Regions from separate parts of the Hymenobacter aerilatus genome, predicted to be linked through region 3. Evidence: riboswitches for the same ligand, from Rfam matches in the RefSeq annotation. Region 3 holds a riboswitch; each other region holds the start of a gene.
The links. A riboswitch is a leader RNA that binds a small molecule or an ion and turns the genes downstream of it on or off. The one in region 3 is predicted to bind S-adenosylmethionine.
Positions count from the first base shown of each region.

Region 1: another riboswitch for S-adenosylmethionine. It lies ahead of metH (methionine synthase); the one in region 3 lies ahead of MUN82_RS20235 (O-acetylhomoserine aminocarboxypropyltransferase/cysteine synthase family protein).
Region 2: another riboswitch for S-adenosylmethionine. It lies ahead of MUN82_RS11060 (trans-sulfuration enzyme family protein); the one in region 3 lies ahead of MUN82_RS20235 (O-acetylhomoserine aminocarboxypropyltransferase/cysteine synthase family protein).
Region 4: another riboswitch for S-adenosylmethionine. It lies ahead of MUN82_RS15535 (phosphoadenylyl-sulfate reductase); the one in region 3 lies ahead of MUN82_RS20235 (O-acetylhomoserine aminocarboxypropyltransferase/cysteine synthase family protein).

Region 1 covers NZ_CP095053.1:3,975,647-3,980,374, forward strand. The annotation lists gene metH (methionine synthase) at 1-2,909, opposite strand, end outside; SAM riboswitch class I at 2,982-3,093, opposite strand; gene MUN82_RS16655 (PA14 domain-containing protein) at 3,382-4,482, shown strand; gene MUN82_RS16660 (ABC transporter permease/M1 family aminopeptidase) at 4,492-4,728, opposite strand, start outside.
Region 2 covers NZ_CP095053.1:2,577,618-2,582,345, reverse strand. The annotation lists gene MUN82_RS11065 (homoserine dehydrogenase) at 1-609, opposite strand, end outside; gene MUN82_RS11060 (trans-sulfuration enzyme family protein) at 619-1,815, opposite strand; SAM riboswitch class I at 1,966-2,083, opposite strand; gene MUN82_RS11055 (pyruvate carboxylase) at 2,294-4,728, shown strand, end outside.
Region 3 covers NZ_CP095053.1:4,846,320-4,851,047, forward strand. The annotation lists gene MUN82_RS20230 (homoserine O-acetyltransferase family protein) at 1-541, opposite strand, end outside; gene MUN82_RS20235 (O-acetylhomoserine aminocarboxypropyltransferase/cysteine synthase family protein) at 812-2,191, opposite strand; SAM riboswitch class I at 2,536-2,652, opposite strand; gene MUN82_RS20240 (LysM peptidoglycan-binding domain-containing protein) at 2,855-3,154, opposite strand; gene MUN82_RS20245 (lipocalin family protein) at 3,424-3,843, shown strand; gene MUN82_RS20250 (lysylphosphatidylglycerol synthase transmembrane domain-containing protein) at 4,002-4,728, opposite strand, start outside.
Region 4 covers NZ_CP095053.1:3,700,916-3,705,643, reverse strand. The annotation lists gene MUN82_RS15545 (sulfate adenylyltransferase subunit 1) at 1-922, opposite strand, end outside; gene cysD (sulfate adenylyltransferase subunit CysD) at 1,023-1,928, opposite strand; gene MUN82_RS15535 (phosphoadenylyl-sulfate reductase) at 2,025-2,777, opposite strand; SAM riboswitch class I at 3,046-3,137, opposite strand; gene hemH (ferrochelatase) at 3,292-4,338, opposite strand; gene MUN82_RS15525 (HAD family hydrolase) at 4,452-4,728, opposite strand, start outside.

The sequences.
Region 1 (4,728 bases), 870 kb from region 3:
CCTAGCGTTTCATCTTCCAGAATGCGCGGATAGCGGCCCTTTAGCTCCCAGGTGTGGAAGAAGGGCGTCCAGTCGATATATTCGGCCAGCTCGGCCAAGTCGTAGTCCTCTAGCACCTTCGTTCCCAGGAAGGTAGGCTTGGTAATAGGCGTTTCGTCCCAATCGGCCTTAAAGCCGTTTTCGCGGGCCTGCTCGATGGTGAGGTAGTGCTTCTCGCGCTGACGGCCGGCGTAGTCGTGGCGCAGGGTGTCGTACTCGTCGCGCACGGTGCGGGCGTAGGTTTCCTTAGCCGAGCCCAGCAAGCCTGCCGCTACCCCCACCGAGCGCGAGGCGTCGTTGACGTGCACTACAGGTCCAGTATAGGCAGGCGCAATCTTCACGGCGGCGTGCAGGCGCGAGGTAGTAGCGCCGCCAATGAGCAGCGGCGTTTGCAGGCCGCGGCGTTCCATTTCCTGGGCCACGTACACCATTTCATCCAGACTCGGCGTAATCAGCCCGCTCAGACCGATGATGTCTACCTGGTGGGCGGCGGCTTCGTCCAGAATTTTTTCCAGTGGCACCATCACGCCTAGGTCCACAATGTCGAAGTTGTTGCAAGCCAGCACCACGCCCACAATGTTTTTGCCAATGTCGTGCACGTCGCCTTTCACCGTGGCTAGCAGTATTTTACCAGCGGTTTGCCGGTCGCCGCTTTGCTTGTCGGCCAGCAGGTAGGGCTCCAGGTAAGCCACGGCCTTCTTCATCACCCGAGCCGATTTCACGACCTGCGGCAAGAACATTTTGCCAGCGCCAAACAGGTCGCCTACCACGTTCATACCGGCCATCAAGGGGCCTTCAATCACCTCCAGCGGGCGCCCTACCTGCTGGCGCACTTCCTCGGTGTCTTGGTCGATGAACTCCGTGATGCCGCGCACCAGGGCATGCTGCAGACGCTCCTGCACCGGCAGGCTGCGCCAGGCGTCGACTACTACTTCTGCTTTGTCTTTTTGCTTCACCGTCTCGGCGAATTCCAGCAGGCGCTCGGTAGCATCGGGGCGGCGGTTGAGCAGTACGTCCTCCACCAGTTCTAGCAGGTCTTTAGGCACTTCATCGTACACCGCGAGCTGGTTGGGGTTCACGATGCCCATATCCAGCCCCGCCTGGATAGCATGGTAGAGAAAGGCCGCGTGCATGGCCTCGCGCACCACATCGTTGCCGCGGAAGGAGAAGCTGATGTTGCTGACGCCGCCACTGGTCAGCGCCCCCGGCAGGGTAGCCTTAATCCAACGCACCGCCTCAATAAAGTCGATGGCGTAGTTGCGGTGCTCCTCCATGCCGGTACCCACAATGAGGATGTTGGGGTCGAAAATAATGTCTTCGGCCGGGAAGCCGATGCTCATCAGTAGGTCGTAGCTGCGCTGGCAGATTTCCTTCCGGCGTTCCAGTGTATCGGCCTGGCCCTCCTCATCGAAGGCCATCACCACCACGGCCGCGCCGTATTGGCGCACCGTGTGGGCGTGGACAATAAATACCTCTTCGCCTTCTTTCAGGGAAATGGAGTTGACAATGCTCTTGCCCTGCACGCATTTCAGGCCAGCTTCCAGCACGTTCCACTTCGAGGAGTCAATCATCACCGGCACACGGGCAATGTCGGGCTCGGAGGCAATCAGGTTGAGGAACGTGGTCATGGCCTGCTCCGAGTCGAGCATGCCTTCGTCCATGTTCACGTCGATGACCTGCGCGCCGCCCTCTACCTGCTCGCGGGCCACGGCCAAGGCGGCTTCGTAGTTGCCGGTGCGAATGAGGCGGGCAAATGCGCGCGAGCCGGTCACGTTGCACCGCTCACCCACGTTCACAAATAAGCTCTGCTCGGTGATGCCAAACGGCTCCAAGCCGCTGAGGCGCGTAGCAGCCGGCACCTCGGGTAGGGTACGTGGCTTGTATTTGTCGGCCAATCGGGCCAGCTCGCCGATATGCTGGGGCGTGGTGCCGCAGCAACCGCCTACCACCGTCACGATGCCATCGGCGAGGTAGCTTTCCACCACGCCCGCAAACTCCTCAGCCGACTCATCGTAGCCCCCAAACGCGTTGGGTAGGCCGGCATTGGGGTAAGCGGAAATGTGCACGTCGGCAATGCGGCTCAGCTCTTTGATGTAGACTTTAAGCTGATCGGCGCCCAAGGCGCAGTTAAGGCCCACGCTGAGTAGGGGCAGGTGACGAATGGAGTTCCAAAACGCCTCTACCGTCTGGCCCGAGAGGGTGCGACCCGAGGCGTCGGTGATGGTACCGGAAATCATGACGGGCACCTGGCGGCCACCTTCGTCGAAAAACTTCTGCACGGCGTACAGGGCCGCTTTGGCGTTCAGCGTGTCGAAGATGGTTTCGATGAGCAGGGTATCGGAGCCGCCGTCTACCAGGCCGCGCACTTGCTCGAGGTAGGCGGTGGCCAGCTCGTCAAACGTCACGGCGCGGAAGCCGGGGCGGTTCACATCGGGCGAGAGGGAAGCGGTGCGGTTGGTAGGGCCAATGGCGCCGGCCACGAAGCGCGGCTTGCTGGGGTCTTGGGCCGTAAACTCGTCGGCTACCTCGCGGGCTAGCCGCGCCGATTCGTAGTTTAGCTCATATACCACATGTTCCAACGCATAGTCGGCCTGCGCGATGGTAGTGCCAGAGAAAGTGTTGGTTTCCACCATGTCAGCGCCGGCGGCAAAGTACTCGGCGTGAATACTTCGGATGATGTCGGGGCGCGTGAGCGAGAGCAAGTCGTTGTTGCCGCGCAGCGGGTGCGAGTGGTCAGCAAACCGTTCCCCCCGAAAATCCTCCTCCGTCAGCGTGTAGCGCTGAATCATGGTGCCCATGGCGCCATCTAAAATCAAGAGGCGGCGTTGAAGGATGTCGTAGAGCGGGGAGTCGGGGCAGGTCGTCTTCATGGATTTTCCGTCGGGAAAGCAGCGGGTACGAAAGCTTATCCAGAAAGAGAAAACCGCCGAAGCAGGTTCCTGTACTTATCTTCTTCCGCCCGACAAGCGGAGCGAAATGGGAGTTGGCACCTTGTAATATGTCAGGTTGCCAAGACGTCACAGGGCCCAATCCCTCGGTCTTTCTGGATAAGTAATACGCAAAGATACAGTGCAAAGCTCAGATTACAACCGCCATGGTTTTTCGGCTGGAGCAGTTGCCCAGAGCGAGCTTGGTAGATCGGGAATCTTGCTTGGTGGGCAGGACGCGGCACTCGGTTGAAAAAAACGTCGTGGCTCTTTTATCCGGAGCACTTTGCCGCATCAGCGGCCAGCTCATCCATCGGCTGTTACCCCGCTGATGCTTACAGTTATGACATTTACGAGGGTTTTGTTACTGCTTATCGGCTTCCTGCGCAGCAGCGTTTCGCTTGCACAGGTCGTTATGCCGCCCACTGTCGGCACAGGCTTGCAGGGGCAGTACTACGTTGGCCGGGAGTTTGACAAGCTGGTGCTCACTCGCCTCGATCCGACTATCGATTTCAATTGGAGTTACGGTCCGCCTACCCCCGGTCGGACGTCGGAGCGGTTCGTCTCGCCAGGACCGGGCGTGCCGGGGGAGGTGTTTTCGGCGCGCTGGACGGGCTACCTCTACGCGCCGGTTTCGGGTACCTACACCCTGCATATCACCACCGACGACGGTATGCGCGTGTGGCTGGGTAACCGCTTGCTGCTAGACGGCTGGCACGACCAATGGGTGACCACCTATGCCACCCGCATATGCCTTACGGCCGGCCGCTACTATCCTTTGCGGCTAGAGTACTACCAAGTGCATTTCGACACGCGGGCCCTGCTGGCCTGGCAAACGCCCCCACTCACTGCCCCTTCGGCCTGGGACAAGCTGCTAGCGGCTGTGGGACTGGACGACACCGACCCCGCGCCCATTCCGACCCGCTACCTCTACCCTCCCCGGCCGGCTGCTTCGCCCCGCCCTACCCCGCCAGCGCCGGTAGTCGCCGCTGCGCTTAGTGCGCTACCCTCCGCACCCGTACCCAAAGCGGCACGCGTGATTCCGCCCCGGCTAGCTCAACCCACTATGCGTCGTCGGTCAAGACCGCAGCCCCTGGCGGCGCTACGTCCCCAGACCACTACCACCGATACAGCTACGCCGCCTCCTACCCTACCCACGCTGCGCACCCTCACCAAAGGCGAAACGCTGACGCTGCCTAACCTCTACTTCACCCGCAGCACGGCCGCGCTGCTGCCAACTTCCTACCCTACCTTGAACACGCTGGCCCGCACACTACAGCAGCAACCTGCCCTGCGCCTGACCATCGCCGGCCACACCGACAATGTAGGAGACGCCCAACTCAACCAACGCCTTTCCGAACAGCGCGCCCGCGTGGTGCGCCGCTACCTGGTGCAGCAGGGCATCGACTCACTGCGGCTCGCGGCAGTGGGCTACGGCGGCACCCGCCCCGTAGCCGACAACCACGACCCGCGCCAACGGCCGCGCAACCGGCGGGTAGAGGTGATAGTGGAGTGAGGTCAATCATCAGCGCTTAGCCACGGCGGGCGCCGCTCCAACCTCCACGGCTTTCACATTGTCCATGTAGTGGCGGTCGATGAGCTTGTGGTAGGGGTCGAGGCCGGCTTTGGCGGGTTGCTTATCGACTACCAGCACCAGCTCGGTTTTGGGCTGGGTGAGGTGCACCTTGCGCAGGTACAGAGGTTGGCCGGTAGCGTCGTAGTGCTCAGTATCCGGGAGCTTGTCGGGGCCGAAGATGCCGAC
Region 2 (4,728 bases), 2.3 Mb from region 3:
GAGCAGCAGCACCAGCTTGTTGCGGGCATCGAGGCCCTCTACGTCCAGGGCCGGGTTGCTCTCCGCGAAGCCCAGTGCCTGCGCCTTGCTAAGCGCTTCGGCAAAGGAAATAGCGTCACGGTGCATGGCCGTGAGGATGTAGTTGGTAGAGCCATTGATGATGCCCTCCACTGCCTCCAACAGGTCGGTGTCGTAGTACTCTTCCAGGTTCCGAATCACGGGTAGGCTGGCACAGGCGGCTGCCTCGTAAAGTAGGGGCGTACCGGTCTGGCGCTGCAACTCAATGAGTTCGGGAAGGTGCTCGGCCAGCATCTTCTTGTTGGCTGTCACCACGGCTTTGCCCCGGCGCAGGGCTTCGGTCACGATGTAGTAGGCTTCGTCGGCATCATCAATCAGCTCCACAATCACGTTCAGCGACGCATCATCCAGCAGGGCGTTGCGGTCAAACGTAAACAGCTCGGCGGGTAGGCTACGCTGCTTGGTGCGGTCCTTCACCCCAATGCGGCCGATGCGGGCGCGCAGGCCAGGCGTGCGTTCCAGCACCGTGTGCAGGCCCTGGCCTACCACGCCAAACCCAAATAAACCAATACGAATGTCGGAGCGGGTCATGCGGTATCCTTAAGCGAGTTCAGCTTCCTGTTTCAGATCGGCCACGGCCGTAGCGGCGGCGCTAAGCTGGTCGAGAGCCTGGGCTAGGTCGGCAATCAGGTCTTCGGCATCTTCCAAGCCTACTGACAGGCGCACCAGGCTATCGGCTACGCCGGCCGCACGACGCTGGTCTACTGGCGTCGATTTGTGTGTCATGGTGGCTGGGTGGCAGAGCAGGCTCTTGGCTCCGCCCAGGCTTTCAGCTAGTTTGAAGTATTTGGTGCTGGTAACCAAATTGATAGCGGCTTCCTGCGTGTCTTCTTTCAGCTTGAGGGCAACGATGCCACCAAAGCCTTTTGGCTGCTGCTTTTTCGCTACAGCATGGTTGGGGTGCTCTTCCAGGCCAGGGTAGTACACAGCCGCTACCTCGGGACGAGTTTGCAAGAACTGTGCAACTTTCAGAGCCGAAGCGCTGTGCCGCTCAATGCGCAGCGGGAGCGTTTCCAGTCCGCGAATCACCAAAAAAGAATCAAACGGCCCCAGAATACCACCCGATGCGTTCTGAATAAACTTCAGTTGCAGCGCAATTTCTTCGGTTTTAGCCACTACTAGGCCCGCAATCAGGTCAGAGTGGCCGCCCAGGTACTTAGTGCCGCTGTGTACCACAATGTCGGCGCCCAGGTCGAGGGGCTGCTGCAGGATAGGCGAGGCGAAGGTGTTGTCCACGCACAGCCAGGCGTTGTTGGCATGGGCAATGTCGGCAATAGTGGCAATGTCCGACACTTTCAGGGTAGGGTTGGAAGGTGATTCCAGCCACACCAGTTTGGTTTTGGGCGTGATGGCCGCCGCTACATTGGCCGGATTGGCCGTATCACAATACACGATATCGATGCCCAAACGACGATACACGTGCTCAAACAGGCGGAAAGCGCCGCCATACAGATCATCAATGGCCACAATCTGGTCGCCGGCCGAGAGTAGTTTCACCACGGCATCAATGGCGGCCAGGCCGCTGGCAAACGCGTAGCCGGCGTGGCCGTTTTCGAGGGTAGCTACCAGCTTTTCCAGTGTACAGCGGGTAGGGTTGCCGGTGCGGGCGTAGTCGTAGCCCTTATTTACGCCGGGCGCTTCCTGCACGAAGGTGGAAGTCTGGTAGATCGGCACGGCAATAGAGCCGGTCAGTTCATCAACGGGAATAGAGTGGAGGAGGCGGGTTGCAGCTTGCATGGTTGAATGACGTTTGCGTTGAAAAATGGACGTAAACGCATCCCTTCAGCCAAAACACTTCATCAAGATTTCTCACCGGAAGGGCATAAAAAAAAGCTCTTCCGATAAGTCAGAAGAGCTAGCATCGTCTGCAGTCGATGAGCATCTTGTAACTTATCTTCTTCCAATTCAGCCGTAGCTGAGTCAGAACAGGATTTAGCACCTTGTAGTCCTGCTACCGGTTGCTAAGGCATCTTCGGGCCTGTCCCTCCGCCTTTCTTGATAAGTGCTCCGTTTCGGGAGCGGTAGTGCAAATATACGGCGCAAATAATTCAATGCAAGCCCAACGCCTATTTTTTACTCAATTAGGTGAAAAGAGTATTCTCGCTAAATGCCCGTTGCGTTGAAATATTGATAGGAAAACAGGGTGTTTCTGCGTGTTCTGTTAAATTATTGCCTAGTTTGAGCCCGCGCTGACCAAAAACACCTGTACGTACTCATGAATATTCGCAAACTCCTCGTTGCTAACCGGGGCGAAATTGCCATCCGCGTGATGCGGGCTGCTACTGAACTAGGCATCACTACGGTGGCCGTGTATACCTTCGAGGACCGCTACTCTCTGCACCGCTACAAGGCCGACGAGGCCTACCAGATAGGCGAGGACGACGACCCCCTGAAGCCCTACCTTGATATTGAAGGCCTGTTGCGCGTAGCGAAGGACAACGGCGTAGATGCCATCCACCCCGGCTACGGCTTCCTGAGCGAAAATGCTACCCTGGCCCGGCGCTGCGGCGAGGAAGGTATCATCTTCGTAGGGCCGCGCCCCGAGGTGATGGAAGCCCTTGGCGACAAAGTGCGCGCCAAGGAAGTGGCCCTGCGTGAGCAAGTGCCCATTATTCAGAGTAGTGAAGAAGAACTGAACGACTTTGAAACGGCCCGGACTGAGGCCAACCGTATCGGCTACCCCGTGATGCTGAAGGCTGCCTCGGGCGGCGGGGGTAGGGGCATGCGCGTCATCCGCGACGATGACCAGCTGGAAAAAGGCTTTTTCGAGGCCCGCAACGAGGCTCTAAAAGCCTTCGGCGACGATACCGTGTTCCTGGAAAAGTTTGTGGAGCAGCCCAAGCACATTGAGGTGCAGGTAGTGGCCGACGCTTACGGCAGCGTGACGCACCTCTATGAGCGTGACTGCTCCGTGCAGCGCCGCTTTCAGAAGGTAGTAGAGGTGGCGCCCGCGCTAGGCCTGGCTGAGGAACTACGCGAACAGCTCTATGACTACGCCCTGCGCTTGGCCCGCGCTGTGAACTACAACAACGTGGGCACAGTGGAATTTTTGGTGAAGCCGGAAGCGGGCGAGATTTACTTCATTGAGGTTAACCCGCGCATTCAGGTAGAGCACACCGTCACGGAGATGGTGACGGGCGTCGACCTCATCAAAACCCAGCTCTATATCGCGTCGGGTTACCACTTGCAGGACCCCGAAATCAACCTCGATCCGCAGGTGCGGCCCCGCATCACGGGCTTTGCCTTGCAGTGCCGCCTCACCACCGAGGCCCCCGAAAACGACTTCAAGCCCGATTATGGCACCATCGTGGCCTACCGTTCGGCGGGCGGTTTTGGTATTCGCCTCGACCAGGGCTCGGTGTACCAGGGCGCCAAGATTCTACCGTTTTTCGACTCGCTGCTGGTGAAGGTGTCGGCGCAGGCGCCTACCCTTAAGGAGGCCGCCGAACGGATGCTGCGCACCCTGTGGGAGTTCCGGATTAGGGGCGTGCGCACCAATATTCAGTTTTTGCAAAATATCGTATCGCACCCTGATTTCCAGAATGGTAGCGCTACGGTTGACTTTATCAAAGACCACCCCGAACTGTTTAAGTTTGAGGTGCGTCAGGACCGCGGTACTAAGCTGCTGAGCTTCTTAGGCGACATCATCGTGAACGGCAACCCCGACGTGCACGGTGCCCAGGACCCGGCCCGCGACATGCCCAAGCCCAAGCTGCCCCACTACGACGCTACCGCGCCCTATCCCCCCGGTACCAAAAACCGCCTCACCGAGCTGGGGCCGGAGGGCTTTGCCAAGTGGCTGCGCGAGGACAACCTCATTCACTACACCGATACCACCCTGCGCGACGCCCACCAGAGCCTGCTGGCCACGCGTATGCGCACGTTTGATATGCTGAAGGTGGCCGAGCGCTTCGCCAAGCAGCACCCCCAAGCGTTTTCGCTGGAGTGCTGGGGCGGTGCCACCTTCGATGTAGCCCTACGCTTTCTGCACGAAGACCCCTGGGAGCGCCTGGCCAAGCTGCGTGAGGCCGTGCCCAACATTCTGTTGCAAATGCTGATCCGGGGTGCCAACGGCGTGGGCTACAAGGCCTACCCCGACAACCTGGTAGAGCGCTTCGTGCAACAGAGCTGGGAAACCGGTATCGACGTGTTCCGCATTTTCGACTCGCTGAACTGGATGCCGGGCATGGAGAGCTGCATCCGGTTTGTGCGCGAGAAAACGCAAGGACTGGCCGAGGCCAGCATCTGCTACACGAACGACCTGCTGGACCCACAGAACAAGAAGTACAACCTGGACTACTACCTGCGCCTAGCCAAGCAAATTGAAGATGCTGGCGCCCATATCCTCTGCATCAAGGACATGGCGGGCCTCTTGAAGCCCTACGCTGCCCAGGAGCTAATTGCGGGCCTGCGCGACACCGTGAGCCTACCCATCCACCTGCACACCCACGACACCAGCAGCCTGCAAGCTGCTACCTACCTCAAGGCCGTAGAGGCCGGCGTAAATGTGATTGATGTAGCCTTGGGTAGCCTTTCGGGTCTCACTTCGCAGCCCAACTTCAACGCCACGGTGGAAATGTTGCGCCACACGCCCCGCCACCGCGAGTTTGATCAGCAGAGCCTCAACGAGTTCAGCAACTATTGGGAAGG
Region 3 (4,728 bases):
TAGCCATGCGCTGCGCTTCATTGAAGGCAATTCCCCAGGGCGAATGCCGGGCGCTGGTAGCCAGCACCACCAAATGCTCAAACAAAGCGGGCTGCTGCACGGCCCACTCCAGCGCTTGGTGCCCGCCCAGCGAACCACCAATCAGCGTATGAATTTGCCGGATGCCCAAGTGCTGCCGAAGCAAGTCGTGAGCTGCTACCTGGTCACGAATAGTAAGGAGGGGAAACGCTTGGAAGGGTGCTGGCGCACCCGGCACGGACGGGGTGAGTGGCCCCGTGGAGCCGTAGCAGGAGCCCAGCACATTGGCGCACACGATAAACCAATCGGCCGGGTCGTAGTAAAAGCCCGCGCCAAACAAACCAGGCCACCACGTCAGCACGTCGGCGTTGGCCGTGAGGGCGTGGCACACCCACACTACATTGGTGCCAGTGGCATTCAGCGTGCCATACGTGCAATAAGATACCTGTACCTGGGGTAGGGAGGCGCCACTTTCTAATGAAAAAGGCCCGGGTGATAAAAAAAGGTGGGTTGAATCCTCCATAAAACGCGAAAAGCAGGCAGTGGTACCAGCCGCCTCATTGCGACTGGTACGCACTTCCTGCGTATAGGATGTACCTCAAATTGGAGCCGGTGCCGGGGTCACGTTTAAAAGTCCCACCCCAAAAACAAAACCCAGCCGGCACCGGACCAATTAGATTGTCAAAGCCTCTTGGCTGTCATACTGAGCTTGTCGAAGCATCTCTACCGCTTCGTTGAAATATATTTAGTAGAGATGCTTCGACAAGCTCAGCATGACAGCCTGGATTAATCTCTAGACCTCTAGCGGCTGCACGTGCTCCTTCTCAGGCTTCTGCAGCGCCTCCTCCGACTCGTCGGGGGTAGCCAGGTTTTTCACTGCGTCGAAGGCTTGTTGCAGGTCGCCTTTGATATCCTCGAAATGCTCGATGCCCACCGACAGGCGCAGGGAGGTAGGCGTTACGCCCGCGGCCAGTTGCTCTTCTTCCGACAGCTGCTGGTGCGTAGTGGCCGAAGGCTGAATGATGAGCGTTTTGGCGTCACCTACGTTGGCCAAGTGGCTTATCAGCTTCAAGTTGTCGATAAACTGAGTGGCTGTTTCCTTGGAGCCCTTAATGCTGAAGGTGAGCACGCCGCCCGCGCCTTTGGGCAGGTATTTTTGCGCCAGTGGGTAGTAGGGGCTGCTTTGCAGACCAGGGTAATTCACCGACTCTACCTGTGGGTGCTGCTCCAGCCAGTTCGCAATTTTCAGGGTGTTTTCTACGGTGCGGTCTACGCGCAGGCTCAGGGTTTCCAGACCAATCAGCAGCTGCCAGGAGTTGAAGGGACTGATGGCCGGACCAAAGTCGCGCAGGCCTTCTACCCGTGCCCGAATAGCGAAGGCAATGTTGCCGAACGGCCCGCCTACCCCAAACACGTCGTTGAATACCAGACCGTGGTAGCCATCTGAGGGCTCCGTGAACTGCGGAAACTTACCGTTGCCGAAGTCATACTTGCCGCCGTCTACAATCACGCCACCAATGCTGGTGCCGTGGCCGCCAATCCACTTCGTGGCTGATTCTACCACGATGTGCGCGCCGTGCTCCAGAGGACGGAACAGGTAGCCGCCCGCCCCGAAGGTGTTGTCTACCACCACAGGCAGGTCGTGCTTCTGGGCAATAGCCGTAATCTTCTCGAAATCTGGAACGCTGAAGCTGGGGTTGCCAATGGTTTCCAGGTAGATAGCCTTGGTTTTGTCGTCAATCAGCTTCTCAAACTCCTCGGGTTTGTCGCCATCAGCAAAACGCGCTTCAATACCTAGGCGCTTAAAGGCTACCTTGAACTGATTGTAGGTGCCACCATAGAGGTAAGTGGTGCTTACAAAGTTGTCGCCAGCCTGCAGGATGTTGTTGAGCGCAATGAACTGCGCCGCTTGGCCCGATCCTACTGCCACGGCTGCTACACCGCCTTCCAAAGCCGCCACGCGCTGCTCAAACACGTCGGTGGTAGGGTTCATTAGGCGGGTGTAGATATTGCCGAACTCCTTCAGCGCAAACAGGTTAGCACCGTGCTCCGCGTTTTTGAACACGTAGGAAGTAGTCTGGTACAGCGGCACAGCACGGGCGCCTGTGGTAGGGTCGGGCTGTTGGCCAGCGTGGAGTTGGAGAGTTTCGAAGTGGAAGTTTTGCGTAGACATATGGAAAACGAAAAAACGAGTCAGAAGAAAAAGATAAGCAGGGTAGGAAACTCCAGGGGCTGTCGGAGCCGGGCCAGGAACACGGCAGGGCGCGTGTCGGAAGAGATGGGCAGCTGGTGCGCAGGGCAACCAGCAGCATGCTGGCCAAGAAAAGAGCGATGCGCGCTACGGCAGCATCAAGAAAAAGCTACATCCAACAACCCCAACACATTCGCATTCGCGCCGGTGCTGCAGTGGCAGCCCGCGAAACGGAAGAACCCACAGCGCATTCGGGACGCAAGGAAGCGGCCAGGGCGTGTGGGTAGGTAGAGATAAAGTCGGAAGAAAGCAACATGTGGTACTCAAGGTTATAGTTCCCACCGGCAATACGCCAAGCGGGCAGGAATTGGCACCTGTCGCGCTGCTGCGGATGGTTGCCAGTGGGTCAGGGAGCCTGTTCTCTCGCCACTTCTGTATAAATCTCAAAAAAACTACCCCAGCGTGTTGGGGGAGTACCGAGTTGGTGGTTGCAAATGTAAAGGCAGAATTTTGAAATCCAAATTTTGACAAAAATCTTTTTGAGGCGCGTTTCTACACCAACTCTGCTGCTCTGTAGAATTCTTTACAAAGAAAAAAGCCGCTTCCTGTAGTCAGAAAGCGGCTTTTCAGATGGGTAGGATATGCTTACAGCTTGGGCAGCTGGAGCACTTGGCCTACCTCAATTTTATCGGGATTGCTACCAATGGTGTTTTTATTGGCGTCGTAGATTTGGTGCCACTTGCTGGCGTCGCCGTAGTGGTTTTTGGCAATTTTAGAGAGCGAGTCGCCGCTCACTACGGTGTATGTTTCGCCGGCCGTAGCAGCGGCAGTAGTGGTGTCGGCTTTGCTGTTGCCGAAGAAATCGGTATCGGCGTTAGGAGTTCCGGCAGCCGGAGCAACAGGCTTCTTGTCGCCTTCGTTGGAGAGGAAATCGAATAGTCCCATGATGGTGCGTGTGTTAATGGAAGAGGAGAAAACAGCTCTTGCAGACCCGCGCAGGGCAGGCCCGGGAGATAAGCTGATATGCTTACGCCCGCGCTATCAATAAGTTGTCGGGAGTGCCTGCGAGTAGTAGTAGTGCGGTTTTTGAGGCAATATCTTAACCCTTTATGAAGGGGACCGTAAGAACCGCAACAGCTTCCATTATAGCCGGTGCCGGTCTGCGCTTTGCAACTGGCAAGGGCTACATCTCTCACTCCCAAACATCTCTTTTCATGCAGACTCAACTCTCTCCCCTGCGTTACATCACCAGCCTTCTGACACTGATGGTGCTCTTTCTGGTGGCTTCTTGCGGCAACAAAGAAGGCAAAGTAGAAGGCGTAAACATGCTCTACGGCGAAAACAGCAAAACCTGGAAAACCGACAAGCAAACCAATGCGGGCGGCGACAAAGTGAAGCAATCAGACGCAGACGAAGACCAGCGCGTGACCTTCTACGCCAATGGCCAGTACAACATGGCTTCGGGCGCACAGACGATGAACGGCAAATACGACTTTGATCAGGCTGGCAAGACCATCACGATGACCCCCGACGGTGCCTCGCAATCTAACACGTTCAACGTAGTAACCCTTACCGACAACAAGCTGACGCTGAAAGGCACCAGCGGCGCTGAGCTATACTTGGAAAAAGAGTAAGCTCAGCAAAAGCATTCACAAAAAAAGCGTTCTGCACCGAGCAGAACGCTTTTTTTATAGGTTGATGTGTAGCTAGGTAGGGTGTAGAGACGCATAGTTGCGTCTCTACACCGTGCAGACGGCTTGGAGGGATATTCCTCTTACGCCCTGCTATAACCTCACGCTATAACCTCGGCTGCTGCCCGCCGGCCAAACACCCGCCCTACCCACCGCGGGAGGAAAACGGCGCCAAGCACTAGGTAGAGATAATACGTGGTGATGCGATAGATCAGCACAATGAAGTTGGTCATAGTGGGCGTGCCGATGAACTTGCCGAAGAAGGTAGGGAAGGCACCCTCAGCAATGCCCGAGCCACCAGGCGTAATGGCCAGCAGCAGAATGACTTTGTAGGTGAGATTTCGGGCGAAAATCATGGCGAAATCGTGGCCCGTGACGTGGATGAAGGCCGCAATAATGCAGCCGATAACAGCGTAGCGGGCCGTCCAGACAAAGATGGTGGAGATGATAGCGCGCAGCCAGTAGCCCGCGCCGTTGCCGCGCAGTTGGGCCGAGGCTGCCACCATTTCGGCACCGTGCTGGTAGGCGTTGCCACGCCACCGCCGCAGCATCCGCCACGAAAAGAACCGCACTAGAAACCGCCGCACCGATATAGGGTTGATAAACAGTGCGTACAGCATCAGCCCCGAGTAAAGCGATACCATGATATAACTCAGGACGAAGGCAATTTGCAGAGTCGTGATAAGGCCGCTGTGCAGGGTTTCATCAGGATAGAGGCCCTCGCCGGCCAGCAGCACTACCAGCGGCACCAGCACCACATAGTACATATTGTCCAGCAGGGCCGTCACCATTACGTAGGCCAGGGACTTGCCCAGCGTGATGCCTTCC
Region 4 (4,728 bases), 1.1 Mb from region 3:
TGAGGTGCGGTACATGCTGCACCGGTACAATCGTGTCGCCGCGGCTGATATCTACGTCATCGGCTAGGCGAATAATCACGCCCTGCGGAGCCACGGCTTGTTCTACCTCTTGCTGGTTGATTTCAATGGCTTTAATGGTCGATGCCAGACCGGAGGGTAGCACCTGCACCTTGTCGCCACGGCGGTAGGTGCCGCTCTGGATCTGGCCAGCGTAGCCGCGGTAGTCGGGCAGCTCGGCGGTTTGAGGGCGCACCACATACTGTACCTGGAAGCGGGGCTCGGCCTTGGTTTCCTCGGCGCCAGGTACGGCCTCGAGGTGCTCCAATAGATTGGGGCCGGTGTACCACGTCATGTGTTCCGAGCGCCGCACGATGTTGTCGCCCTGCAAGGCGCTCATCGGAATCGGCGTTACGTCGGTCAGCTTCAACAGCTTGGTGATGTCCTGATAATCGGCTACAATCTTGCGGAATACCTGCTCGTCGTAGCCCACTAGGTCCATTTTGTTCACGGCCAGCACAAAGTGCTTGATGCCCAGCAGCGCTGCAATGATGCTGTGGCGACGCGTTTGCTCAATCACACCGTGGCGGGCGTCTACCAGTACAATAGCCAGGTCGGCGTTGCTGGCGCCGGTCACCATGTTGCGAGTGTACTGCACGTGGCCAGGCGCATCGGTGATGATGAACTTGCGGCGCGGCGTGGTGAAATATTTATAGGCTACATCAATGGTGATGCCCTGCTCGCGCTCGGCTTTCAAACCATCGGTTAGCAACGCTAAGTCTACGTTGCCTTGGGCCGCGCCACGGCTTTCCAGCGCCGCCAGAATATCCAGCGACACCGAATCAGAATCGTATAGCAACCGGCCAATCAGCGTGCTTTTGCCGTCGTCTACACTGCCGCACGTAATAAATCGAAGTAAATCCATGAGATGAGATGGTGAAATGGTGAGGTTGTGAAATTGTGAGTTTGTCGTGTGGATGAAGTGTATATGCAATGCACAACTTCACCCTTCACAACTTCACCATTTAGAAATAGCCGTTGCGTTTGCGGTCTTCCATGCCGGTTTCCGAGATGGTATCGTCGAGGCGGGTAGCGCCCCGCTCGCTCACTTTGGCCTGGATGATGTCGGCAATGATGTCTTCCACGGTGCTGGCGTCGCTGGCCACGGCAGCCGTGCAGGTAGCGTCGCCCACGGTACGGAAGCGCACCTGGCGGCTCACAATCTCATCGTCGGCATCGAGGTGCAGGTGCTCTGTGAGACCCAATAGCTGCCCGCCGGGTAGCACCACGCACTGGCGCTCGTGGGCAAAGTAGATTTCGGGTAGGGCAATGTTCTCGCGGCGGATGTAGTTCCACACGTCCAACTCAGTCCAGTTGGAAATAGGGAACACGCGCACGTTCTCGCCCTTCTGAATCTTGCCGTTATAGATGTTCCACAACTCGGGGCGCTGGCGCTTGGGGTCCCACTGGCCAAAGTCGTCGCGCACGGAAAAGATGCGCTCCTTGGCGCGGGCCTTCTCCTCGTCGCGGCGCGCCCCGCCGATACAAGCATCAAACTCAAACTCTTCAATCACATCCAGCAACGTGTAGGTTTGCAGCGGGTTGCGGCTGGGGTATTTGCCGGTTGGGTCTTGCAAGCCCTTTTGCTTAATGGTGTCTTCTACCTTGCGTACCACCAGCTTTTCGCCGAGTTGCGCAGCCAGCGCGTCGCGGAAGGCCAGCACCTCAGGAAAGTTGTGGCCTGTGTCTACGTGTACCAACGGAAACGGAAACTTGCCCGGCCGGAACGCTTTTTCAGCCAAACGGGTAAGCACAATCGAATCTTTGCCGCCCGAAAACAACAGGGCCGGCCGCTCAAACTGGCCTGCTACTTCGCGCAGAATGTGAATGGCTTCGGCTTCGAGCCGGTCCAGGTAATCAAGGGTAGGCATATGAATGAGTTGTCTGTATTCCGTTGTTTGTGATATGGGCGCGGGGTAGTAGAACGCCATGCTGAGCTTATCGGAGCATGGCGTTCTACTATCCTTCTACGCCGGCACCTGTTCCACCACCGGGTCGGGGCCATTGTGGGTGGCGTGTAGGCCGCACTCCTTGGCATCAGCGTTTTCCCACCACCAGCGCCCGGCCCGGAAGTCCTCACCCGGCTTAATAGCGCGGGTGCACGGGGCACAGCCAATGCTCACAAAGCCCTGCTGATGCAGTGGGTTGGTAGGTACGCCGTTGTCTTTGGCAAACGCCCAGCACTGCTCCCAGGTCCAATTGAACAGGGGGTGTATTTTGACAAGCTGATGCGGCTCGTCCCACTCTACCGGCTCCATGGTCTGGCGGTTCTGCGACTGCTCGGCCCGGATGCCAGTAATCCAGATTTGCTGGCCTTCCAGCGCCCGATTTAGGGGTTCTATCTTGCGGATACCGCAGCATTCCTTGCGGTTCTCAATGCTCTCGTAGAAGCTGTTGGGGCCTTTGGCCTCTACCAGCGCCTGCACGCTGGCCGTCTGCGGAGCGTAAGCTTTGATAGGCTTCTGATATTTCAGAATGGTTTTGCTCCAGGTGGAATAGGTCTCCTGAAAATTGCGGCCTGTATCCAGCGTGAATACCTCAATGGGCAGGTCGTGTGCAAAAATCAGATGCGTAATAATCTGATCTTCAATCCCGAAAGAAGTGGAGAAAGTGACTTTGCCGGGAGCCTCTTCTACCGCAGTGCGTAGGATATCCAATGCATCCTGGATAGCAAACTGCTGGCGTAGGTCAGAAACCCGCGATTCGAGGGAAGTAGCCATAAACGAAGAAAATCTAAAGGAGAAGTGCGGACGAGGCCGCGGAAGGGTAGCCGGCGGCAGCGTTGGCTGCTTACGCACGGTACGGATTGCGAGTCGGGGCCGTGCCGGGGGCACTTCGGGCAGTCAGACTCAGGTTAAAGGGAACGAGTTCCCGGTCGTTTCAACAACAACAGGCACAGCACATCATACCCATACAAGCGGCTACACGGCCGGAGAGGGTAGGAGAAGCAAGGGTGCGGAAGTTGTTGGAATGGACCACGGTTGTTTGTTTTTATATGGTCAGGACTTGGCACCGTTCCGCGATAAGCGGAGGTTGCCGGCGTTTCGTCGAGCCTGTCTCTCCACGCCTCTGTATAAAAACAATCCTTTAAAGGGAAAGAATTGGTGGCACAAAGGTAAAGACACAGCGCCGAAAAACACAAATAAAAAAATATCCGACCCGCTATACGTAGCAGGTCGGATATAACTAACGAGAGTGGAAAAGGTTCTTGGAGTGGTAGTAAATAGGGTGTCCTTAATTCTGCTGAATCATGTTCACCACGCCTTCTACCCACTGGGGGTGCGAGTTTAGGGAAGGTACCAACTGCCAGTGCTTGCCACCGGCTTCTTCAAACAGTTCCTTGAACTCCACGCCTACCTCAATAGTGGTTTCCAGGCAGTCGGCTACGAAAGCGGGAGAGAATGCCAGCACGTTTTGAATGCCTTTTTTTGGGAATTCCTTCAGCACTTCGTCGGAGTAGGGTTGCAGCCATGGGTCGCGCAGGCGGCTTTGCAGGCGGCTCTGGAAGGCTACCGTGTATTGGTCGTCGCGCAGGCCGAGGCCTTTGGCTAGCAGGCGCGAGGTCTCGAAGCACTGCGCCCGGTAGCAGTAGCGGTTGTTCTTATTATACGTGTTGCAGCACTTGCCCAGCTGGCAGTAGCCTTTGAAGCTACCCTTCAGCACATGACGCTCCGGAATACCATGGTAGCTGAACAGCACGTGGTCGTAGTCGTGCTTGTCCATTTCAGCTTTACCCAGCGTCACGAAAGTGCCGATAAAGCCGGGGTCATCGGTAAACGTGCTGATGAAGTTTACGCTGGGCACAATCCACCACTTGCTCACAATCTCCATCACCTTTTCCTGCACTGAGCCGGTGCTGGCCGCGGCGTACTGCGGAAACAAGGGTAGCACAATAATGCGTTCTACAGCGGCGTCGCGCAGCTCCTCCAGCGCCTTTTCGATGCTAGGATTCTGGTAGCGCATCCCAAAGGCCACCACGTAGTCGGAGCCGAGTTGCTCCTGTACCAGCTTTTGCAGATCCAGGCCATGGTAGAGCAGGGGCGAGCCGCGCTCCGTATCCCAGAGCTGCTGGTAAATCTTGGCTGATTTGGGCGCCCGCAACGGTACTACCAGCCCCTGAAAAAGAGGGTAGCGTACGGCGGCTGGCATATCAATCACGCGGCCATCGGTGAGGAACTCGTTGAGGTAGCGGCGCACGTCGGGGGTGCGAGGCGAGTCGGGCGTGCCGAGGTTGACGAGCAGGACGCCAACACGGCGTTTGGAAGTGGCGGGGGTAGGCATGAGTAGGAAACGGCTAATCCGTAGCAAGACAAAGGTAGGGGCCGGGAGGTTTGCAGGGAAACCAGGATTTTTCGCTGGATTCTCTAGCTGTGCTTACGCTCCCATGTCCGTTGCTAAGGCACGGTGCTTTCCAGCACGCGCAGCACCTCCGGCAGCGGCTCTAGTCCTGTTAGTACGGCTACGGTAGGATCGGGGCTAGAAGTGCCGAATCGTTTCAGCCATACCGGCCGGATGCCCACGGCCCGTGCGCCCAGTACATCGGCAGTCCAGTTGTCGCCTACCAGCACGGTTTCTTCGGGTAGGGCGTGCAGTCGCTCCAGCGCTGCTTGAAAAATGCGCGGGTCGGGCTTGGGCACACCCACATCCTCGGAGGTGATGAGGGCATCTACA